Regions from separate parts of the Mesorhizobium sp. M0243 genome, predicted to be linked through region 3. Evidence: riboswitches for the same ligand, from Rfam matches in the RefSeq annotation. Region 3 holds a riboswitch; each other region holds the start of a gene.

Region 1 (8,070 bases), on a different contig from region 3:
GTAGGTCACGCCCAGGCCCACGGGATCACACACAAACCCCAGCTAACCTGGTTTGAACGGAGCAAGCCTCCGACGCCGCCCTAATCAACAACGCTGCAACAGATCCTTCAAATCAATTTACAAGATTTTTACAAGCGTCAGTCGTTGACAATGGTACGGCACCGCGAGTCTGAGGTCCGGCACGGCCATAAAAGTGACGCCGGTACCCTCGGACCGCCGCCAGCACGCAGCATCGGGATTAACAGCAATGGTAAGAAGAAGAGCGCTCATATTGGTCGAAGGCCATAGGGGTACTGGTCAGCTATACGTCCAAGCGGCTCAGTGTCTTGGTCTTCATCCAATTACTCTGACGGCTGATCCACCTCGGTACGACTATCTTTCGGCGGAAAACGTTGAGGCAATCCGTGTCGACACTGGCAATCTCGAAGCGTTGGTCCGCGAATGTTCGCGGCTGCGTGCTACCCACGACATTGCTGGCATTACTGGCTTTGCCGGGGACCATGAATCGATCTATGCGACAGTTGGCAAGCTTTGCCGGCATTTCGATCTACCGGGACCGAACCCTGAATCGATTGAACGAAGCTGCGACAAATTCAAGCAACGCCAACTCCTCGCGCAGGCCGGCGTTCCAATACCGGCCTATCGGTTGGCGACGAATGCGGCGGAGGTAGAAAGCTCGGCTGCAGAGATCGGCCTGCCCGTGATTCTTAAGCCGGCAGTAGGCAGCGGCAGCATCGGTGTCCGATTGTGCCGCAGCCTCGAAGACGTAGCCGAACATACGACTTATCTATTGGGCGGAAAGCACATATGGCGGTCTACACCGAAAATACTCGTCGAAGAATTCGCACAGGGCCCGTTCTATAGCATTAATGTTATGGGGAATGAGGTCGTTGCGATTTGCGCCAATGACTTTGGTCCCCTCCCCCATTTCGTCATACGTGAGGTGACGTATCCGGCCCTGCTAACCGATCAGGAGCGTGAGCGCATCGCCGATGTTTCGCTGAGCTGTTTGCGGGCTCTCGGCCTTGGCTGGGGGCCAACTAACGTTGAACTCCGGTGCACGAAACGCGGTCCAGTTGTCATTGAAGTCAATCCGCGTCTTAGTGGCGCGCCCGACCCTCAACTGGTCCAGCTAGCTTACGGTGTCGACCTCGTCGCCGAGCACATCAAGCTTGTCATTGGCGAGGAATGGGATCTGCGCAAAAAGCATTCGCATACTGCGGCCGCGCGATTCCTGCTTCCTGATCAAGATGGCACCCTGGACTGGATTGGTGGCGACACTCAGGCAGCTGCTTTATCAGGTGTGGCCGAGGTCAAATTGAATGTTGAACCCAAGACACCGATCGTCAGGAAGGGGGATTTCCGAGACTGGATTGGACATGTCATTGCCACTTCGCCCAGCCGTGCTGAAACCGAGGGCGCCCTTCAGCGAGCGGTCGACTTGATCGATTGGTCGATCACCCCTTTTCCGGCGACAATAAGAGGTGATCGAGAGCACGATGTTTGTGGGGCGTTCGGGCGGCCCACCAGTTCTGTTCCGATCAGGCATTGACGGCTTAAGATTCTTGAAACGCAGCAGTTCCGTCTACGTCAATGTCACATCAAGTTTGACGAGGCAAATGCAGCTTTGGCCACACCTGCCCTATCTGCCGCGGAACTTCTCCGCGACCCGTGGCGAGGCCGTCGGCCCAATTTGGGCCCAATTTGATTGCCGCCCACCGCCGCCGCAGGACGAACATGCGCTTGACAAGACAACGCCGGCCCGTTCAACTTGAGGCATTCACCAGGGGAGTCCCGGCAAGGGGCTGAGATACTGCTGGCTTTCGCGGCGCAGTGACCCGTTGAACCTGATCCAGTTCATACTGGCGTAGGGACGGTGCAAGCGCTTTGCGGGAGTTCACGCCCGAGGTCCTGTTTCGGCAGGTCGACAGAAGCGTCTTTTCATCCTTCCGGCACAGAACTGGGTCTCCAATGCATGAGCAAAGGAGCCTCAAGATGAATGCCCTCACCCCAGCCGTCTCAACGGGACCGCTGCCTGCTTCGCGTAAGATCCACAAGCCCGGTGCCATCCACCCGCAGATCCGGGTGCCGATGCGCGAAATCTCCGTCCATCCGACAGCCGGCGAACCGCCCGTCACCGTCTACGACCCGTCGGGCTCCTATACCGATCCGGCTGTCGAAACCAGCATCCAAAAAGGCCTGGCCCGGCTTCGCCACGAATGGATCTTGGCGCGCGGCGATGTCGAGGACTGTGACGGCCGCCACGTCCGGCCGGAGGACAACGGATTCGCGACGGGCGAACGCCTGACGCCAGAATTTCCCATCCGCCACCGACCGCTCAGAGCCAAAGCAGGCAAGGCGGTGACGCAGCTTGCCTATGCACGCGCCGGCATCATCACACCCGAAATGGAGTTCGTCGCCATCCGCGAGAACCTTGGTCGCGAGATCCTGCACGGCAAGCTTGAGCGCGACGGCGAGGCTTTCGGCGCGATGCTGCCCGATTTCGTCACGCCCGAATTCGTCCGCGACGAGGTGGCGCGCGGACGGGCGATCATTCCCGCCAACATCAACCATCCCGAAAGCGAGCCGATGATCATCGGCCGTAATTTCCTGGTGAAGATCAACGCCAATATCGGTAACTCCGCCGTCACATCGTCGATGGCTGAAGAGGTCGAAAAGATGGTGTGGGCGATCCGCTGGGGCGCCGATACGGTGATGGACCTGTCGACCGGCCGCAACATCCACAACATCCGCGACTGGATCGTGCGCAACGCGCCGGTACCGTTCGGCACGGTGCCGCTCTACCAGGCGCTCGAGAAGGTTGGCGGCATTGCCGAGGATCTGACCTGGGAGGTGTACCGCGACACGCTGATCGAACAGGCCGAGCAAGGCGTCGACTATTTCACCATCCACGCCGGCGTGCGGCTGCATTACATCCCGCTGACCGTTGACCGGGTCACGGGTATCGTCTCGCGCGGCGGCTCAATCATGGCAAAATGGTGCCTGCACCATCACCGGGAAAGCTTCCTCTACGAGCACTTCGCGGAGATCTGCGACATCGCCAGAGCCTATGACGTATCCTTCTCGCTCGGCGACGGCCTTCGTCCCGGCTCGATCGCCGATGCCAACGACGCGGCGCAATTTGCCGAGTTGGAAACGCTCGGCGAGCTGACGCAGATCGCCTGGGCGAAGGATTGCCAGGTAATGATCGAAGGCCCCGGCCACGTGCCGATGCACAAGATCAAGCAGAACATGGAAAAGCAGCTCGCCGTCTGCGGTGAGGCGCCGTTCTACACGCTTGGCCCGCTGACGACCGACATCGCGCCGGGCTATGACCACATCACCTCCGGCATCGGTGCCGCCATGATAGGCTGGTTCGGCACCGCAATGCTTTGCTACGTCACGCCGAAAGAGCATCTCGGCCTTCCCGACCGCAACGACGTCAAGATTGGCGTGATCACCTACAAGATCGCCGCCCATGCAGCCGATCTGGCGAAGGGCCATCCGGCGGCGAAAACCAGGGATGATGCCCTTTCGCGCGCGCGCTTCGAGTTCCGCTGGGAGGACCAGTTCAACCTGTCGCTCGATCCCGAAACGGCGCGGTCTTTCCACGACCAGACCTTGCCCAAGGAGGCGCACAAAGTGGCGCATTTCTGCTCGATGTGCGGACCGAAATTCTGCTCGATGCGAATTTCCCACGATATCCGTGCCGAAGCCCAGAAGGAGGGCATGGCGGCGATGGCGGCGAAATACCGCGAGGGCGGCGATCTCTACCTGCCGGCGGACGAGACCGGCGCGCCGCTCATAGCTCAGCCACGTGAGCCATCATGAAGGTCTTGGTCAAAGGGGCCGGCGTTGCCGGCCTCACCGTCGCCTTCGAGTTCGCCGCACGCGGCGCGGTGGTTACCGTTGCCGAGACAAGGACTGCCCTTAGCGGCAATGCGTCGTGGTTCGCCGGTGGCATGTTGGCACCGTGGTGCGAGCGTGAAAGCGCCGAGCAGCCGGTGCTGGATCTCGGACGCGACGCCGCCGACTGGTGGGACGCCGCAACGCCCGGCTTGGTAGCACGACGGGGAACGCTGGTCTTGGCCGCGCCGCGCGATGCGCGCGAGCTCGACCGGTTCGCCAGCCGCACGACGGGCTATCGGCGCGTCGAGGAAGATGAAATTGCCTTGCTGGAGCCCGACTTAGCCGGCCGCTTCCGCCGCGGATTGCTCTTCCCCGACGAGGCTCACCTCGACCCACGCCCGGCGATGGCGGCACTTCATGACAAGCTTGCGACCATGGGTGTCAAATTCCACTTCGGCTGCGACGCCCGGTCTGTTTCGGGTTTCGCCCGTCAGATAGACTGTATGGGAATGGCAGCGGCCGATGACAGGCTGCGCGGTGTTCGCGGCGAAATGCTGATTCTTCGCACGCCTGATGTCTCGCTGTCGCGGCCGGTCCGTTTGCTGCATCCGCGCTTTCCGCTTTATGCCGTGCCGCGCACCGATCACCGTTTCATGGTTGGTGCGACGATGATTGAAAGCCAGTCCGCCGGACCAATCACGGCGCGCTCCATGATGGAGCTTCTGGGTACCGCCTATGCCCTCCACCCGGCCTTTGGCGAGGCCGAGATCGTTGAAACCGGTGTCGGCGTCCGCCCAGCCTTTCCCGACAATTTGCCGCGCGTCGAAACGAAGGGGGAAATCATCGCGATCAACGGGCTCTATCGTCACGGTTTTCTCCTGGCTCCCGCCATGGCGCGCCACGCTGCCGACCTGGTTTTCAATCAAGACGCAACCAAGGAGCTTGCTCATGAAACTAATGGTCAACGGCGAATCGCATGAGGTTACCACCGCCACGCTGGCGGAGCTGCTTGCCGCGCTCGACTATGAGGGCGATTGGTTGGCAACGGCCGTCAACAGCGACCTCGTGCACAAAGCCAACCGGGCGGAATTCCAGCTAAGCGATGGCGACCGGGTCGAAATCCTCTCGCCCATGCAGGGAGGCTAGATCATGTTAGAGCTTTATGGAACCGAGCTTCCGTCGCGCCTGCTTCTCGGCACCGCGCAATATCCTTCGCCGGCCATCCTTGCCGAGGCTGTCAAGGCGTCGGGCACGTCGGTGGTGACCGTCTCGTTGCGCCGTGAGATGGCGGGCGGCAGGGCCGGCGAAAAATTCTGGTCGTTGATCCGATCGCTCGGCGTCAGAATCCTGCCCAACACTGCTGGCTGCCACTCCGTCAAGGAAGCTGTCACGACCGCGAAGATGGCGCGCGAAGTCTTCGGTACGAACTGGGTCAAGCTCGAAGTGATCGGCAACCATGACACGCTGCAGCCGGATGTTTTCGGTCTGGTCGAAGCCGCCCGCATCCTGTGCGAGGACGGTTTTGCTGTATTCCCCTATACCACAGATGACCTTGTCGTCGCCGAGCGGCTGCTGGAGGCGGGCTGCAAGGTCTTGATGCCCTGGTGTGCACCGATCGGTTCCGCCCTCGGGCCGGTCAACATTCCGGCGCTGCGCTCGATGCGCGCACATTTCCCTGAGGTACCTCTGATTGTGGATGCAGGGCTCGGGCGGCCGTCACACGCGGCGACTGTCATGGAACTCGGCTTTGATGCCGTTCTCCTGAACACCGCGGTTGCCAAGGCGGCCGATCCGGTCGGCATGGCGGGCGCGTTCGGCAAGGCGGTCGAGGCCGGTGGTGAAGCTTTCAGCTCGGGAATGCTCGAACCGCGCGACGTCGCCATGCCATCGACACCGACCATCGGCAGGGCAGTATTTTCATGAAGCTCGATCCCTTCTACCTGATCGTCGACAGCGCTGCCTGGATCGAAAGGCTGGTGCCGCTCGGCGTCAAGCTGGTGCAGCTGCGCATCAAGGATAGGGACGAGGCCACGCTGCGGACGGAAATCCGCCGCGCGAACGGCGTCTGCGCGGTCCATGGTTGCCAACTGATCGTCAACGACTATTGGCGCAGGGCAATCGAGGAAGGCTGCGACTTCGTCCATCTCGGCCAAGAGGATTTGGCTGCGGCCGACCTGCTGGCGATCAAGTACGCCGGATTGAAGCTCGGGCTTTCCACGCACGATCATCTAGAACTGGAAACGGCCATCGCTGCCGAGCCCGACTATATCGCGCTCGGCCCCATCTATCCCACGGTCCTGAAGCAGATGAAATGGGCGCCGCAAGGGCTCGCGCGGATCAGCGCGTGGAAGCATCGGGTGGCGCCGATCCCATTGGTCGCCATCGGCGGCCTCAACCCCGATCGGCTCGACGGTGTCTTCGAGGCTGGTGCGGACAGCGCGGCGGTGGTGACCGACATCACGTTGAATGCCGATCCCGAAGCGCGCACGCGGCAATGGATCGAAAAGACAGAGCGATGGCGCTAGGGCGAGAACCGCATGTGCTCGTGGTCGGCGGTTCGGACTCCAGCGGCGGAGCCGGAATAGCACGCGATATCGAGACGATCTCTTCCATTGGCGTGCGCACCTGCCTTGCTGTCACCGCGCTGACGGTGCAGACGCACCATGCGGTCATGGAAATCCACTCTATGCAACCCGGTCTGGTGGCCGGTCAGATGCGTGCGGGGTTGCAGGCCAACAAAGTGGCGGCCATCAAGATCGGGATGCTCGCCACGGTGGAGATCGTCATTGCGGTTGCCGGAGTGCTGCGCGAAAATCCGCAGGTGCCGGCAGTGCTCGATCCGGTGCTGGCGTCGGCGTCAGGCCGGGCGCTCCTGGAAGCCGGCGCCATCGCCGCCCTGAAATGCGATCTGATGCCATTTTGCCGTCTGGTCACCCCCAATCTCTTCGAGCTGGCACTCCTTGTTGGCTCGGAGCGGGCAGTGGATGAGGACGGCGTAGTGTGGCAAGGCCAAGAATTGCTGGCAGCCGGCGCGCGGGCTCTGCTGATCAAGGGCGGCCATGCATCGGGACCGCAATCAACCGATATTCTGTTGCGCCCCGATCACGAACCAGTCCGCTTTGACACGCCGCGTCTTGCCGCATCAATGCGCGGGACGGGCTGCATGCTGGCCAGCGCGATTGCAGCGCATCTGGCGAAGGCGCAATCAATCGAGTACGCCGTGCGCCAGGGCAAGCTCTTTGTGTTAGAAAAGCTTCGGAAAACCCCTGCCGAATAGCCGTAGAGCCGGCTCAAGCGTTCAGCGGCTGACGCTGAAATGGAAGCCGTAGCCCTCCTGCCCTTTTTTCACAAGGCGTGACGGGATGAGGCCTGACCTTGCCCCTCTGATCTAATCCGGTTTGAAGTTCGTTCTGGCCCATCGAGAGGACCAGGACATGAAACGTAACCGCTTCTCTGAAGAGCAGATCATCGGAATTTTGAAGGAACACGAGGCCGGGGTGTCGGTTGCCGATCTGTGCCGCAAGCACGGGGTCAGCGACGCCTCGATCTACAACTGGAAGGCCCGCTTCGGCGGGATGGATATCTCCGAGGCTCGGCGACTTAAGGCGCTGGAGGACGAGAACACGCGGTTAAAGCGGCTTCTGGCCGACGCGATGCTCGACAATGCCGCGTTGAAGGATCTTGTGGGAAAGAAATGGTGACGCCCGCGGCCAAGCGGAAAGCTGTCGCTCGCCTGAAGGAAGGCTTTGGGATGAGCGAACGGCGGGCGTGTAAAGCCATCGGCTGTGCCGCATGATGGTTCGCTACGAGACCAGCAGGCTGGATGACCGCGAGGTTCGCGAGCGGATGAAGGCGATCGCGCAGGAGCGCCGCCGGTTCGGCTACCGGCGTCTTCTAGTGATGCTGAGGCGGGAGGGCCTGGTCGTGAACCACAAGAAGCTGTTCCGGCTCTATCGGGAGGAGAAGCTCGCCGTTCGCCGCCGTGGCGGCCGCAAACGGGCGATCGGGACCAGGGCGCCGATGCTGGTGCCGCTGAGGCCCGACGAGCGCTGGTCGCTCGACTTCGTATCGGACCAACTCACCGACGGGCGCCGCTTCCGCATCATGGCCGTCGTCGACGACTGCACGAGAGAGTGCCTGGCACTCATCGTTGATACGTCTCTCTCGGGCATGCGGGTTGCCCGCGAATTGGACCGGCTCATTGCCGAGCGCGGCCGGCCG
Region 2 (8,070 bases), on a different contig from region 3:
ACGATCCCGTAGAACAGCCTGTAGTGGGCGCGCTTCATATAGTCCCGGTATTCCGGCGTGGCGGCTAACAGCGCCTCTTCGCGCAGGATGCGATGAACCTGGAAGAAGGTGATCGCGGCGTAGACAGCAAGATTGTAGAAGGAAAAGGCCGACAGCAGGAACAGGACATGACCGGCAAGGTACCGGCATAGATCGGGTGCCGCACCAGGCGGTAGGCACCGTCGGTCATCACGCCGCGATTGCCCGGCAGAATGGCGAAAGAACGCCCTAGCGATATCTTCCCCCAGATCACGAACCCCAACGCCAGGACTTGCAGCGGCGCAGCGGCATAGACCGGGATGATGGCCACGCCCGGTTCCAGGTCGATGAAGCCGACACCGAAGCTGGCGACCACCGAACAACCACCGTCAGCGGGTTCCAGTCGCGTACCTGCGGTCGCCGCGACAGAAGCAGCCAGGTAAAGGTCAGTATCTCGGAGATTGCCACCAGCGCCACATTGATCCGGGTCGGGTCGAGCATCAGGTGATATACGCCGCGGTAGACGAACATGCCCGCGAAGGCCAGCGCGCAGATCCGAAAGAAACCTTCACGCAAATCCACCAGGATTTCGCGCTTTCGGGCTGCGGACAGAATCCTGCCGTCACTGACGTGCGAAAGCCGCCTCGCTTTTTGATATGAGCAATGCAAACACCCCGATGATCCCTCGAGGCGACCTTTGCACGCAACCATTGCCGGGCAGTTAATCAACAAGATCAGATCGGTGTTAAACTGGCTGTCGGGGAGCCAGGGTGCCACATCCAGACGACCCTGCTCCACGCGGTCGTCCAAAAAGACGGGCGACCCATTTCATTTGATCTTGGCAGACTAGCTCAGATAGTCGTTGCGGAAATAGCTCCCGAAATCCGGGCGTTGAGCAACCAGCTTGCCATCGGCATCGCGCAAGATGCCGGACGCGAAGAGATAGTCGCCGATCGCTTCCATCTTGGCCGAATCCATCGTCCCGATGGCGCCGCTTTGGCTGCGCAGATAATGGCCGTCGATCAGCGCCTTCAGCGAGGCGTGGATCAGCGCCGGATTGGTCAACGCATCCTTGTTGGCCGCGATCAGCAGGGCTGCCGCATCTTCGGGGTGATCGACCGCGAACTGGTAGCCGCGCCGTGTCGCCTGGACAAAGGCTGCCGCAGGCTTGGGGTTTGCCTGGAGATAGGCTTCGCTCGAAGAGATCAGTGTCGTATGCTCGTCAGGCACGCCGTAATCGGCATAGACGAAGCTGCGTTGTTTGACGCCCTTGAGCTCGGCTTCGACACCCTCCCAGGTCGAGACTTCGAGCGTGAAATCGACCGAACCATTGGCCAGCGCCTCATAGGCTGAGGTGCCGAGCGTCACCGTCTCGAAATTGCCCTTGCCGCCATCATGGCGGATGATGGTCGATATCAGGGCGTTTTCCCAGGCGCTGCCGAAGCCGCCATAGGTCAGGCCGTCAAGGTTTCTCGGGCTTACTATCTCGCTGCGGGCCGCATTGAAGACCACGCGGCCGGTTTCCGATTGCACCACCGCATAGACGCCCTTCAGGTCCGCTCCGGCGGTTCTCTGGGTGAACAGGCTGATGGTGCCGTTGATGCCGAAATCGGCGACGCGATTTGCAACCAGCGTGCCCGCACCGGTATCGCTGTAAGGCAGGATGTCGACCTCGAGCCCGGCCTCGCGATAGAAGCCCTTGTCGCGGGCGACGAACAGTCCGATGTGGTTGGTGTTGACCGTCCAGTCGAGGGCAACGGTGACCTTTTGTGCCGATTGTGCTTGGGCTCGCCCCGATCCGGCAATGAGCGGAAGGCCTGTGGCAAGGGTCAGCAACAAGGCCTGCCGGCGCGTCAAGTCAGTCATGATCGTGTCCTTTGGATGGGGTGGCGTTGACGATGATGTCGAGAATCTCGGCCTCGAGCGTACTTGCCTGGCGCGCGGCATCGCCGCCAAGGCTGCGCGGGCGCGGCAGCGGCACCTTAATTTCACGCACGATGCGGGCCGGGCGCGCCGACAGCACATAGATGCGGTCGGACAGGAACACGGCTTCGCGCACGTCATGGGTGATCAGGAGCGCCGTCCAGCGATGATGCCGCCACATCTGTTCCAGCCAGCGCTGCATGGCCGTGCGGGTCAGCGCGTCGAGCGCGCCGAACGGCTCGTCGAGCAAAAGCATGTCGCGTTGCTGCACCACCGTGCGCAGCAAGGCCGCGCGCTGGCGCATACCGCCGGACAGTTGCGCTGGAAAATGCCGCTCGAAGCCGGCAAGCCCGAATTCGGCAAACAACGGCGCAACGCGCACCCGCGCCGCCTGTCTCCTCATGCCTTGGACTTCGAGCCCGAGCGTCGCGTTGTCGAGGATGCGCCGCCACGGCATCAGCGCGTCACGCTGCGGCATGAAGGCGAAATGCCTGCCGTGGTCGTCGAGCGGCGCGCCGTCGAACAACATCTCGCCCTCGCCATGCTCGGCGCCGGTCAGAAGCTGAAAGAGCGTCGATTTGCCGGCGCCCGAGGGTCCAAGGATCGAGACGAATTCACCAGCGCCGACGCTAAGCGAAATATCGGCCAGCACGTCGAGCCCACCGAACGCCTTGCGCACATACCGCAGTTCCAGCCGGCTCATCGCCAGGCTCCCTTCCCGGCGGTTTCCTTGCCGGCCCGCTCCCAGGGCATCGCAAGGCGCTGCAGCAGTACAGTCAACCCGAACAGGACAAGGGTCAGGGCAGCGCTCACTCCGACGGCGGCAAGAACCAGGTCAGGGCGGAAATTGTTCTTGGCGTTGAGCATATAGATGCCCAGCCCCTTCGCGGCACCGGCATATTCGGCGAAGATCGCGCCGACCACGGCATAGGTGATGGAGATCCTCAACCCAGCAAAGAAATAGGGCAGCGCCGAAGGCAGCCGCGCCAGCACGAAGATGCGCCAGCGCCCTGCCCCCATGGCGCGGAGCATTTGCCCGATCTCGGCCTCGGTCGACTCATAACCCTCGACCAATGCAACCAGCATCGGAAAGAAGGTAACCAGCGCCACCAGCATGATCTTGGGCGCCAGCCCGAAGCCGAACCACAGCACCACCAGCGGCGCGATCGCCACCAGCGGCAAGGTCTGGCTGACGATTAAGACGGGAAACAGCGCACGCCGCAGCGGCTGGAAGAAGTCGACCAGCATCGACAGCACGAAGGCGGCGCTGAGCGAACAGGCAAAGCCGAGCAGCGTGGCGCCGATGGTCGGAATGGCGTTGTCGGCCAGCGCCTGGCGATTGAGCAGCGCTTGCTCGAAAACGCGCGACGGCGCCGGCAGTATCGTCGGCCTGATGCCGGAATAGGTGGCATAAAGCTCCCACGCCACTAGGAGCAAACCGACCGAGATCATGGCCGGCATTGCCTTGACAAGAAGACCCGCGATCGGGCGCGAAGCGACTGATGATGTGGCCACGGGAGACAACCTTTGACGGCAGCGCGAAAGCGCGGCTGGCTCAGACAGCCGACGGGCTGTTGGCCGAGACCGTGACGTCGAGGGTTACGTGGCCGGCGCCTGGTCCGAAGCGGCAGAAGGCCTCGTCCAGCGCCGAAAAGATCGCACCGGCATCACCGCGCAGTTTCGTGCAGAAATGCTTGGAACGCTCATAGACGCCGGACTGCTTGAGAAAATCGATGCAGCCGTAGATCTCGTCCATGTGGTCGTCGGTGCCCATCACATAGAGCGAGAACTGCGCCGCCGCCGGCTGGCCGGTGGCAGCAGCATTGCGCACCGCCGCGATGGCCGCATCCTTGCGCGGGCCGAGTGGCCCGACAGGCCCGCCAAGTGCATCGGAGCGGCAGATCGGATCATCCGGCTCGCCAGGGCACCCGCGCGAGATGGTGGCCGACAACACGCAATGTTTGCCGCTACGTGCCGCCGCCACGAAGAGGTCGCGCATGGCGGGAAACAGCACTTCGGGCGGCCCGACCAGCAAGGTCGAGATGTCGTCGGTCTCGATCCTGAGCTTGTCGCGCCAGGGATCGAGCGCACCGAGCGCGCCAAGAATGACACCGACGAATTCGTCGGTCATGGGGTATAGGGAAATCTGTGCGCCTGAAAACATCGCCCGCCTCGCTCCGCTGGTATTACCCAGATCAGCTTCTAGGGTCTGTGGGCTTGCCGCCCCCGTCTCAGCCCCGACCGTACGGAGCACCCCTGTGGATGTGCGCCTTAAAGCATCATTCGAGTTCAAGGGAAAGCCGTTTTTTCAGAGCACTGCGCCAAAAGCATTGCGCCAGTCACGGTGTACCTGAGCGGAATTTTGTCGGGAACCTTCGCCGCCGCGACCGGTTGTCCCCACAGTCGCAACGCGATCACTTTCGTAGAAAATAAGCGACGACTTCACAGAAATGGAGACAAACCATGTTCATGAAAATCCTCGCAGCTTCGGTTCTCACCATTGGTCTGGCCACGTCAGCCATGGCGCAAAGCGCCGGCAGCAACAACGCAAATGGAAGCGGCAGCGGCAAGTCGGTGACGGTTGAGCCGAACACGCCGGCTTCCCCGAATACGATCGAGCCGGACACTGTCGACCCGGGCACGACCAACAGCACGACTGGCACGGTAGGGGACATGAATTCGAACGCGGATCAGAATTGCCCGACCAACCCGCAAGGCGCGCAGCCGGACGCCGATGGTAACGCGACGGCGCCAACGGTAAACGATAATCATTGTGGCAAGTAACCACGTCGCAAACGGATGAAGCCGCTGGGCATCGCCCAGCGACTTCATCCGTTTTTCTGGTCCGCAGCACTCGCTTTGCCGAACAGCCGGATTTCTGGAGCGGGCCTCCCGGCGGGCGGGCGCGAAAATAGGTGTTTCGAATTGAGCAGCCGTTTGAGCACTCTACCGTAGGTAAAATACAGGACCCGACCGTTGGCGAGATCGAATTCCACTGTTCCCCACCGCCTGACCGGAGCCTTTCCTGTGCAGGGCCCCAGCCTTCTGATCTGGAATCCCAGCCTGACTTTGCGCGTTCCGATTTCAAGATAGATGCCTGGCAGAAGGCCAAGCACATGCCATAGCCGTACAACATGCTCGACCGACATGGCCGGCGAGATTATCAGGTGGCTGGGCTGAAGCCGCGCCCAGACGAAATCGCCTTTCGGCTGCGGCATTCCTGACAACAGCCCCCGGCAGTAGGTCGGCACCGCCTCGCTCACCAGAATCCGCATAGCGGTTGCCGTGCTGTCGACCAGGGCTTCTCTCGATGTCCAGTCAGCTTCGGAAAACGGCACCTGCCCGAGAATGTCACCCTCGTCAAAACCGGCGGACATCTTGTGGAGCGTGACGCCGCCATGAGCCGCATGCCGGCCGTCCACGGCCAAGCGCTGGATCGGGTGGGGCCCTCGATAGTCGGGGAGCAGCGCCGGGTGGAGGTTGACCCCGCCTTTGGAAAAATGGCCAAGAACCTCTTGAGGGATCAAGACAGGCAAAGTGTAGCAGACCAGCACATCGGCGCGGACGTCAGACAATTGCCGACCAAGCGCATTCCAATCGTAAGGGCGGCCAAATTCGATCAACTTGACAGGCGTGTTACCGATAAACCGCCTGAGCAGCAGCTTGCGTTGAAGCCTTCGCCGGAAATTGCCAATGCTGAAACCGGTGGGACGACGCCGGAACCCGGGCACGATGATCGCGCCAATTGCATTTCCAGCCTCTAGCCAGCCGGCGAGCAGAGGCCCCGTATAGTTAGAGATATCGAGGACAAAAACGGCTGTGATCGGCTCCGAGTGATCGGTCGATTCGATCGGCCTCATCTTCGGCGGCTCAAACGGGCCGACAGGTCAGGGCGAGCTTGTCAGGTCGGCTGAGTGGAAGGCGATGCCAAGGCAGTGACAACCGAAAGACGCTCGCGTTTTACAAACACTGGCTTTTCGTAAACTTTTTTCACGGCCCGTCTCCCGAAATCAACTCTTCCTGCGCAGTTGGACCGCGATACGGCAGGCTGTCAACCGCCTGACCGTGTTTGCCTACCGCATCCGCATTCGCCGTTGACGAAGGTGTTCGAAGGGCGCTTTCGCACATTGGTGAAAGCTCGATGGCTTCACCGACGCGACAAGCCGCGCTGACCGAAAGGGGTTTGGATGCGATGATCTGCTCGACGACACCGTCGAGCAGCAATGCAGGGCAAATCGCAGTTGCAAATCTACGAAACCGCCGTCTCGCGAACCGGCAGCTTCCAGCCTGGCCTGACGAAGTGGCAGGTGTATCCGTCGGGATATTTCCCCAGATAGTCCTGATGCTCGGGCTCGGCTTCCCAGAATGGACCAACGGGTGCGACTTCGGTGACGACCTTGCCCGGCCACAGGCCCGAGGCATCGACATCGGCGATGGTGTCCTCGGCGACGCGCTTCTGTTCGTCGCTGGTGTAATAGATCGCCGAGCGATAACTCGTCCCGACATCGTTGCCCTGGCGGTTGCGCGTCGTCGGATCGTGGATCTGGAAAAAGCGTTCCAGCAGCGTGCGATAGCTTATGATGGCCGGATCGAAATTGATCTCGATCGCTTCGGCGTGGCTGCCATGGTTGCGATAGGTGGCGTTGGGCACGTCGCCGCCGCTGTAGCCGACGCGGGTGGAGATGACGCCTGGATAGCGCCGTATCAAATCCTGCATGCCCCAGAAACAGCCGCCGGCAAGGACTGCACGTTCGGTCGAAGTCGCCATGTCACGTCTCCTCAAAAGCAATTCCAGGAAAAGTGTGTAGCGGTTTTCCGTCCGGAATTGCGTAAAAGCAAGTGGTCTCGCCATAAATGGGCATTGTCACCTGCTTCGTCCAGCGGACGCGGTGGATCTACTTCAGTTGCTCGTTTGGGCGAGCCTGTCGATCAAACCCGGTAGCTTCATGCCAGGCGGAATGGCGGCAAAGCTGATCGCCACCGGTGGTGCCCTGAGCGACCAGTCGAAAAGAACGGTCTTGACGGGGATGTTGCCCAGCCACGCCAGCAGCCGAGGTGGCACGCCGCTCCCGGGCCAGACCAGGAGCATGCCGTGATCGCGCAGCCGCTGGCTGGTGATCCAGGGGGCGAGCCGCATGTCGAGGTCGGTGAAGATCGACGGCTTGTCATAGGCGTTGAGGCCCGCCAGCAACGCGATGCGGGTATCGCCGCCGACGATGTCGAGCCGACCGGGCACCGCCGCGTGCCAGACCGCCTCGGCTTCGTCCGAAATCTGCCGCGCTGGCCAGCAGACGGCATCCATGCGCCCGCGCAAATTGCAACTCGTCCAGCGGATGCCCGCATAGGCAGCGGACATGCCGAGGATGCAGGCGAACGCGCAGATCGCCAGCCGTCGCAGTTCGACGGCGCCGAGCCGATGACCCAGCAAGGCGAGCGCCACAACGCCGACCAGATTGTACATCGGCGCGCCCCACGCCTCGCCGGCGCCGGTGAACAGCGAAGCCACCATGACAAGCACCGCCGGACCAAGCCCCATCCACACGAGATAGGCCAGCGCGCCGCGCTCGATGGGCTGTACCGGCGCGGGCGAACGCCGCAACAGCCCCGATATCGACAGCACCAGCAATAAGCCGCAGAGCCCCGCCATTTGGACACCGATATAGTAAAGGCGGGCGCGGTGGACCAACACCCATTCATCGCGGCCGGCGACATAGGTCAGCGGCAGGAAATCGATGCGGTAGAGCTGGACGGCCAGCGGCGCGGCGACGGCGAGGAAAACCGCGAGCCCAAGCCAGGGCCAGGGCGTGGCGAGTCGGTTGCGTGCCCGTGTGTCCGACAACAGCCAGATCGCCCCGAAGAGCAACAGCAACCCGGTGGAAAACTTGGCATAGAGCCCGACGCCCGACACCAGTCCGAGCGGCAGCCACCAGCCCGGCCCACCGCCACGGCCCGCACGCCACAGCAGCCAGCAGATTGCGGCCCAGAAGGGCATCTGCGCGTAATCATGATTGAACTGCGGTGTCGGCCAGCCGAAGAAATACAATGACGGCATCAAAAGCACGGCGGCCAGCGCGCGGGTTCTCCCGAGCATGTCGCGGGCCAGCAGGTAGACGAAGACGAAGGTCGCCG
Region 3 (8,070 bases):
CGGCGGCAGGCGTCCAGCGGCGCCTACTTGTCGGTGACGATCTTGACCTTGTCGCCGGCCGAAACCGCGGCACCGGGCGACAGCGCATTGAGGACGCGGAACAGGTCGAGCTTGCGGTCGACGCCGACCATCTGCGCCGAAAGCGAACCCATCGTCTGCCCAGGCTGGACGGTGACGACGCGGATGTGCAGCGGCTTCAGCGCCGTCTTTTCGGCAGCGCTCAAAATCCGGAACGAGCCGCTGACCGAGCGGGCGATCGTGTCCAGCGACGTGCTGGCGGAAGGGGCCGCGGTCAGCAGCCGGTAGACCTGGCCGCCGGCGCGGATCACCGCAATGTCGAACTGCCAGCCTTCGGCGCCGGCATGCGCGGTCGCCGCCTCATTGCCGTTGATGGTTTCCTGCTTGACGCTGCTGTCGACGAGACCAGCCACCCAGCCGCTGCGGATATAGTCCGTCAGCGCCCGGTTCTTGTCGATGGAAACGCCATCGAAACGGATCGCTATGTCGCCGGGGCCGGTGGCCGTCACCGCTGCCGCCGAATTGTCGATGATGAAGCCGTCCGGCACCGTGAACGACACGCCAAGGCCCGGGTGCAGGAAGGTTTCGCCGCGCACATAGCCTTCCTCGGGTGTGTCGCCATAGAGCAGGCCGTCTATGCCGGCGAGGAAGGAATCGCGGTCTCGCGTGCCGACGCCCGGCGCGCCGAACTGGCGGGCATGGCGCTGCGCCAGATCGATGCGCTGCGGCGTGTTGGGGTGCGTGGCCAGGAAATCCAGGCTGGCATCGGTGGCGCCGCTGATCGAGCGGAAATCGGTATAGGCCGACATCGATTGAAGGAAGCGGCCTGCGGCGAAAGGATCGTAGCCGGCCTCGCCGATCGATTTGATGCCGATGGCGTCGGCTTCCAGCTCCTGGTTGCGCGAAAATTGCGCCAGCCTCAGCTTGCCACGGATCAACGCCGCCTTGGCTGTCGGGCTGTCGCCGAGCACGTCCGAAACCACCTTGGTGGCCAGGCCTTCCTCGGCCTCCAGTTGCTGGCGCTGCAGGCCGTGATTGGCGGTGACGTGGCCCATCTCATGCGCGATGACGGCGGCAAGCTCGGCCGAATCATTGGCCAGCGCCAGGAGGCCGCGGGTGATGTAGAGATAGCCGCCCGGCAGCGCGAATGCGTTGACGTTGGGCGAATTTAAAATGGTGATGCGATAGGTCTGTGTCGGGTTGGCGGACACCACCGTCAAACTACCGACCACCTTGGCGACCATGCGTTCGAGCTTGGGGTCGGAATATTCACCGCCATAAGTCGCCAGGATGCGCGGGTGCTGCGCCTTGGCCAATTCGGCGAGCTTGTTGTTGGCGCCGACATTGTCCACCGTGATCGGCTTGTCGGAAGGCTGGAAGCCGGATTCCTGAACTTCCGGCGGCGTGAACATCTGGCAGCTTGCCAACGCCACGGCAAAACCGGCCAGCGCGAGAAAACGCGCCAGCGGTTTCATTCCCAATGTGTTAGCGCCGATCGCCAGAACGGCTTCCTTTCGGGTCCCGGCGCATGACCACGAAAATCGGGGGCGATCTTCGGAACGTGTCATGCGCCATCTCAAACTGCTGCAGCATCCGTGCCCGTCCCTTAGGGCGGGCGGCGGATACTGCAGGCAAATCACGGCCTGTGCCGGACCGGTAGGGCGACCTAGCCACACTCCCCCGGTCATGGCAAGCAAACGCCACATCGCCTGGAGCCGGTTTGACCGTAAATTATGTCCGCTTCCGGGCAACATCGCGTGATGTGGAATATCCAGCACCCGCGCCGATATAGCGCCGGAACGCCTCCGGACCAGCCCCGGTAAAGAAATCATCAGCCTTGCCGGTTGCGGCCACCAACCCATTGTCGACAAACACCATGTGCTCGCCGATGCGGCGTGCATCCTCGGGCTGGTGGGTGACAAATAGCACCGTCATGGCGCGTTCGGCATGAACGGCAGCAACCAGATCCAGCATCTCGTCGCGCAAAGCGGGTCCGAGCGAAGCGAAGGGCTCGTCGAGCAGCAACACCGGTCGGTCGCGCACCAGCACGCGGGCCAGTGCGACGCGCTGGCGTTCGCCCCCGGAGAGCTCGCGCGGCAGGCGTTTCTCCTTGCCCGCGAGACCGGTGCGCGCAAGCGCCTCGGCGACCGCGACGCGGTCCGCCTCGGTCAGTCCCAGGGAGGGCGAGCGGCCGAGCCCGACATTCTGCTCGACGGAAAGATGCGCGAAGAGATTGTTCTCCTGGAACACCATCGACACCGGCCGCGCCGAGGCCGGCTCGGCGCTGACATCGGCCCCGCCGATCAGCACGCGGCCCGATTGTGGGGTCTCGAAGCCGGCGACCAGATTGAGCAGCGTCGACTTGCCCGAACCGCTCGGACCCATGATGGCGGTGATCTTCGCCGTGGCGAACTCGACGTCGAAGACAAGTGGCGCATCGCCATAGCTGCCATAACTGAACGACACATTGTCTAGCCGCACCGGCGCGCCCTTTTCGAGCCTGTTGGCCGCCCTCTCACGCATCGCGGACCTTCTCCCTTCCCAGCCAGTGCGCCGCCACGATCAACGCGAGACAGACGAAGCCGAGCAGCAGTGCCAGGCCGGCGGCATCCTCGGTGCGGTAGCTGCCCATCCGTGCCAGAAGAAGGTAGGGCAATGTCTGCACGGAATCACTGCCGAACAGGGCAATGACACCGAGATCGCCGAGCGACAGCGCCATGGCGAAAGCGAAGGCCGTGGCGAGCGGTCGCCGCAGCGACGGCCAGTCGACCAGCATCAGCCGGTTCCAGCCCGCAATGCCGAGCTGTGCGCAGAGCCGTTCGTGACGCTCGCTCGCCGCATCATAGGCGGGACGCACGGCGCGTAGGGCGAACGGCATCGCCATCACCGCATTGACGGTGACGACCATGACCGGGGCGATGGCGAAGGCATCGCCGACATGGCGCAGCAACAGGAACCAGCCAGCGCCGACGACGATCGGCGGCACGACAAGGACAAAACCGGCGCCTGTATCGGTGGCGCGTTCGAGCAGTGTCTTTGCGCCGGCACGGCGGTTCAGCGCCAGTGCCCGCCGCGCCATGGTCAGCACCAGCGACAGCATCACCGAAAGCAGCGCCGACAGGAAGGCGAGCGCTGCGCTGGTCAGCGTTGCCTGCCGGACGGTGGCCTCGCTGGCCAAACGGCCGAGGTCCGCACCCAACCCGGCCACCACGGTTGCCGCCATCGGCCCAACGACGAACAGCAGCGCCAGGATGATGACTAGCGCGTTCAACCAGGTCTCGCTCCGATTGACCGAGAGATAGCGGCGTTGCGCGACCGGCAAATTGGTGTCGCCGACCACATTGGCGCCTAGGCGCGTCAGGGCCAGCACAACGATAAAGGTCAAGGCGATCTGCAACAGCGTCAGTGTAACGGCCCGCGCGGGATCGAAATCGAAGCGCAGCGCCTGGTAGATGCCGACCTCAAGCGTCGTCGCGGCCGGCCCGCCGCCGAGCGTCAGCACGATGGTGAAGGATGTGATGCAGAGCATGAACACCAGCCCGGCGACGCCGGGCAGTGCGGCGCGCAGCGTTGGCCATTCGATCAGCCGGAACGCCGGCCGCGCCGCCATGCCGAGCTGGCTCGCCAACCGCCATTGGTCGGCCGGTATGGTCTGCAGCGCCTCGAGGAACAGCCGCGTCGCCAGCGGCAGGTTGAAGAAGACATGGGCGACGAGGATGCCGGACAGGCCATAGATGCCCGGCCAGCTTCCCCCGCCGATCACGGCAAGCACGCCGGCGAAATAGCCGGCACGGCCATAAAGCGCCAGGATGCCGAGTGCTGCGACAATAGCCGGCAGCGCCAACGGCACGGCGAAGATCTGCAGGATGAAGGCGCGAGCGAAGAAACGTGGGTGCCGCGACAGAGCGCGCGCCACGAACAGCGCCGGGATGACCGAAAGCAGCGTCGAGAGCGCCGCTTGCCAGAGCGTGAAGCGAATGACGCGAAGCAGATAGGGATCGAAGGTTGCCCAGGCGCCCGAGAAATCATGGGCGCCCTCGAAAAGCAGGCCAGCAAACGCGCCGCCGATCAGCAGCGCGATTGCAGCGAGCGCGAGGGTGCCAGCGGTGATGCGGGGGTCAGACGCGCGTTGCACGCTGGACCACCATTCTTTCCATCGCGGCAAATACAAAGGATTGCGTTCCTTGGCGCCCCCCTCTGTCCTGCCGGACATCTCCCCCTCCAGGGAGGAGATCGGCCGTCACCCATGCTTCCGCTAGTCTCCAACGTTGCCGGACTATAACCAGCAACGACGCTGCCAATCTCCCCCCTTGAGGGGGAGATTGCCGGCAGGCCAGAGGGGGGTGGAGTGGCGCGAACATCAAAAGAACTCGCAAGCCTACTTGCTCATCACCGCCAGCCATTCATCGACCCAAGCCTTGCGGTTGGCAGCGACCTCTTGCGGGCTGAACAGCAAGGTCTTGGTCGGCTTGACCAGTTTGTCGAAGGCCGGATTGAGCGGCTTGTCGGTCTTGCCGGCCGGGAACATCCAGTTGGTCTCGGGGATGGCATCCTGGAATTTCGGCCCGGTCATGAAGGCGATGAACTTGGCCGCCAGCGGGTTCTTGGCCCCCGCCGTGGTGATACCCGCGACTTCTATCTGCAAATACTCGCCCTCCTCGAACGACGCTGCCTGATAGCGCTCTGTCTTCTCGGCGACCATGTGGTAGGCCGGCGACGTCGTGTAGGACAGCACCATCGGCGCCTCGCCCTTGGTGAACAGCCCATAGGCCTCGCTCCAGCCCGGCGTCACGGTCAGCACTTTCGCCTTGAGCTTGGCCCAGGCCTCGGGCGCCTTGTCGCCATAGACTGACTTGACCCACAGAAGCAGACCGAGGCCCGGCGTGGAGGTGCGCGGATCCTGGATGACGATCTTGTCATCGGCACTGCCCTCGACCAGCTCTTTCAGGCTTTTCGGCGGGATCTTCAGCTTCTCGGTGTCGTAGACGACGGCGAAATATCCGTAGTCAAAGGGGACAAAAGTATCGTCGCTCCAGCCACCCGGCACGTTGACATCAGTTACGCCGCCATGCGGCGCGAACAAGCCTGACGCCTTGGCATCGGCGGTGAGATTGGTGTCGAGGCCAAGCACGATATCGGCCTTGGTCGATGCGCCTTCCAATCTGACGCGGTTGAGCAGCGCGACGCCGTCGGCGACCGAGACGAACTCGACATCGCAGCCGCATTCGGCCTCGAACTCCTTCTTCACCACGGGACCCGGACCCCAGTCGGCGGTGAAGCTATCATAGGTGTAGACGGTGAGCTTGTCCTTGGCCAAGGCCGGTCCGGACAAGGCCACGACCGTTGCTGAAACAAGAGCGTATAAAAACGTGCGCATCGGCGCCTCCTTCGTTCGAATTGAAAGGAATTGAGGCGTCGGACTGTCCGAAACGTCTAATCCCTCCGCCGGTACAAACCGGATCAGGTTCAGCGGGTTGGCGAGACTGCCTCTCAGCCGGTCCGCGAAGATCGCGTCCGGCACCCCGTTAGAGCGTTTCGACACATAGGCCGGGCCGATCCCCCATGCAAGTGGGAGTTTGCCGCCTTCCGTTTCCCGTGCCGGGCTGGTAAGGGCCACACGATATGAGCACATTCACCATCCTGCTTGGCGGCGATCTCATCCGCACGCCACGGCTCGACCGCCAGGCCGAAGGCTCCCGCGTCATCGCCGCCGACGCCGGCATCGGGCATGCGCGGCTGCTGGGTCTCGTGCCCGAACTGTGGGTGGGCGATTTCGATTCCGTGCCAGCCGAGCTGCCTGACGATCTCGCTTCCGTGCCGCGCCGGACCTTCCCGGCGGAAAAGGACCAGACCGATGGCGAACTGGCCATTGCCGCCGCACTCGAGCGCGGCGCGACCCGCCTGGTGCTCGCAGGTGCTTTCGGCGGCAAGCGCGCCGACCACGCTTTCCTGCATCTGGCGCTTGCCCTGCGGCTGGCCGAGGCCGGGACTGATGTGCTCCTGACCAGCGGCGCCCAGGAAGGCATCCCGCTGCTGCGCGGAACGGCCGGCTTCGACTATGCCGATGGCACGCTGTTTTCGGTGCTCGGCTTTTCCGAGCTCGCCGGCCTGACCGTCACCGGCGCCAAATGGCCGCTGAACCACGTCAAGGTGGCGTTCGGTTCGTCGCTGACCATCTCCAACGAGGTCAAGTCCGACAAGACCGGGGGCCGCCTCGAAATCGCGCTCGGCCATGGCCGCGCGATGCTGCTCGCTCATCCCTATCCCTTACCTGAAAGCTGACATGGCCCCGCCTCTTCTCAACCTCGACGGGATAAAACTGACCTTCGGCGGCACGCCGCTGCTCGACGGCGCCGCCTTGACGGCTTCGGCCGGCGACAAGATTGCACTGGTCGGCCGCAACGGGTCGGGCAAGTCGACCCTGCTGAAGATCGCCGCTGGCCTGATCGAGCCGCAGGACGGCGAGGTGTTCCGCCAGCCTTCGGCAACTATCCGCTATTTGCCGCAGATGCCGGACATGGAGGGCTTTGCCACCGTCCGCGCCTATGTCGAGGCCGGGCTTGGCCCCGCCGACGATCCCTACCGAGCCAGCTATCTGATGGAGCATCTCGGACTGTCGGGTGAGGAACGTCCGAATGATCTGTCGGGCGGCGAGGCGAGGCGTGCTGCCCTTGCCCGCGTGATGGCGCCGGAGCCAGACATCCTGCTGCTCGATGAGCCGACCAACCATCTCGACCTCTCGGTCATCGAATGGCTGGAAGAAGAACTCATCCGCACCTCCTCGGCACTGATCGTCATCTCGCACGACCGCCGCTTTCTCGAACGTGTGTCGCGCGCCACCATCTGGCTCGATCGCGGCCAGACCCGCAGGCTGGACCAGGGCTTTGGCCATTTCGAGGAATGGCGCGACCTGGTCCTGGAGGAAGAAGAGCGCGAGCAGCATAAACTCGGCCGCCAGATCGTTCGCGAAGAGCATTGGCTGCGCTACGGCGTGACGGCGCGGCGCAAGCGAAACATGCGCCGGCTCGGCGAGTTGCAGACCATGCGCCAGCGTTTTCGCGGCCATCGCGGTGCCGAAGGGTCGGCGACCATGGTGGCGAGCGACGCCGCCGAGTCCGGCAAGCTGGTGATCGAGGCGAAGAACATCGAGAAGAGCTTTGGCGATCTCACCGTGGTCAAGGGGTTTTCGACCCGCATCCAGCGCGGCGATCGCGTCGGCCTGGTCGGGCCGAACGGCGCCGGCAAGACGACGCTCTTGAAGATGCTGACCGGCGAGATGAAGCCGGACGCCGGTTCGGTGCGGCTCGGCACCAATCTGGAGATCGCCACGCTCGACCAGAAGCGCGAGGCGGTCGACCCGCAGGAGACGCTGGCGCAATATCTCACCGACGGGCGCGGCGAGAACCTCGTCATCAATGGCGAGCAGCGCCACGTCGTCTCCTACATGAAGGATTTCCTGTTCAAGCCGGAGCAGGCACGCACGCCGGTGCGCGAGTTGTCCGGCGGAGAACGGGCACGGCTCTTGCTGGCGCGGGTGCTGGCGCGGCCGGCAAACCTTCTGGTGCTCGACGAGCCGACCAACGATCTCGATATGGAGACGCTGGAACTGCTGCAGGAACTGGTCGCCGGCTTTGCCGGCACCGTCATCCTGGTCAGCCACGATCGCGATTTCCTCGACCGCACCGTGACCAGCCTGATCGCGCCGGATGGTGAAGGCCGCTGGATCGAATATGCCGGCGGCTACTCCGACATGCTGGCGCAGCGCGGCGGCACCAGGCTGGACGACCGCAAGGCGCGTGCGAAGGCCGAAAACGGCGAAGCGCCAGTGACGACCAGAAGTGAAGCGGCCGCGCCAAAGGGGCCGGCGAAGAAACTGTCGTTCAAACAGAAATTCGCGCTGGAATCGCTGCCCAAGAAAATCGAGGCTGTGACGGCTTCGATCTCAAGGCTGGAGAACAACATCGCCGATCCGGCCTATTACGAGCGCGACCCGGCCTCCTTCCAGAAAACCATCGCCGCCCTCGACAAGGAGCGCGCCACGCTGGCGGCGCT

Evidence for each region. Region 3 has a riboswitch for thiamine pyrophosphate ahead of thiB (thiamine ABC transporter substrate binding subunit). Riboswitches for the same ligand answer to the same signal wherever they lie in the genome.
Region 1: another riboswitch for thiamine pyrophosphate. It lies ahead of thiC (phosphomethylpyrimidine synthase ThiC); the one in region 3 lies ahead of thiB (thiamine ABC transporter substrate binding subunit).
Region 2: another riboswitch for thiamine pyrophosphate. It lies ahead of NKJ11_RS10160 (YkoF family thiamine/hydroxymethylpyrimidine-binding protein); the one in region 3 lies ahead of thiB (thiamine ABC transporter substrate binding subunit).

Annotation. Positions count from the first base shown of each region.
Region 1 covers NZ_JAMYSF010000014.1:39,255-47,324, forward strand. Annotated here, with positions in the region: gene NKJ11_RS19030 (ATP-grasp domain-containing protein) at 248-1,552, shown strand; TPP riboswitch at 1,776-1,892, shown strand; gene thiC (phosphomethylpyrimidine synthase ThiC) at 1,996-3,831, shown strand; gene thiO (glycine oxidase ThiO) at 3,828-4,829, shown strand; gene thiS (sulfur carrier protein ThiS) at 4,798-4,995, shown strand; gene NKJ11_RS19050 (thiazole synthase) at 4,999-5,772, shown strand; gene NKJ11_RS19055 (thiamine phosphate synthase) at 5,769-6,374, shown strand; gene NKJ11_RS19060 (hydroxymethylpyrimidine/phosphomethylpyrimidine kinase) at 6,365-7,126, shown strand; partial or broken gene NKJ11_RS19065 (IS3 family transposase) at 7,284-8,070, shown strand, end outside.
Region 2 covers NZ_JAMYSF010000006.1:119,954-128,023, forward strand. Annotated here, with positions in the region: gene NKJ11_RS10140 (hypothetical protein) at 289-816, opposite strand; gene NKJ11_RS10145 (ABC transporter substrate-binding protein) at 865-1,884, opposite strand; gene NKJ11_RS10150 (ABC transporter ATP-binding protein) at 1,877-2,644, opposite strand; gene NKJ11_RS10155 (ABC transporter permease) at 2,641-3,393, opposite strand; gene NKJ11_RS10160 (YkoF family thiamine/hydroxymethylpyrimidine-binding protein) at 3,497-4,105, opposite strand; TPP riboswitch at 4,096-4,209, opposite strand; gene NKJ11_RS10165 (RodZ family helix-turn-helix domain-containing protein) at 4,405-4,725, shown strand; gene NKJ11_RS10170 (formyltransferase family protein) at 4,770-5,801, opposite strand; gene NKJ11_RS10175 (hypothetical protein) at 5,932-6,165, opposite strand; gene msrA (peptide-methionine (S)-S-oxide reductase MsrA) at 6,191-6,709, opposite strand; gene NKJ11_RS10185 (glycosyltransferase family 39 protein) at 6,842-8,070, opposite strand, start outside.
Region 3 covers NZ_JAMYSF010000036.1:10,666-18,735, reverse strand. Annotated here, with positions in the region: gene NKJ11_RS30180 (M48 family metalloprotease) at 24-1,493, opposite strand; gene thiQ (thiamine ABC transporter ATP-binding protein) at 1,750-2,541, opposite strand; gene thiP (thiamine/thiamine pyrophosphate ABC transporter permease) at 2,534-4,153, opposite strand; gene thiB (thiamine ABC transporter substrate binding subunit) at 4,397-5,395, opposite strand; TPP riboswitch at 5,439-5,553, opposite strand; gene NKJ11_RS30160 (thiamine diphosphokinase) at 5,641-6,300, shown strand; gene NKJ11_RS30155 (ABC-F family ATP-binding cassette domain-containing protein) at 6,302-8,070, shown strand, end outside.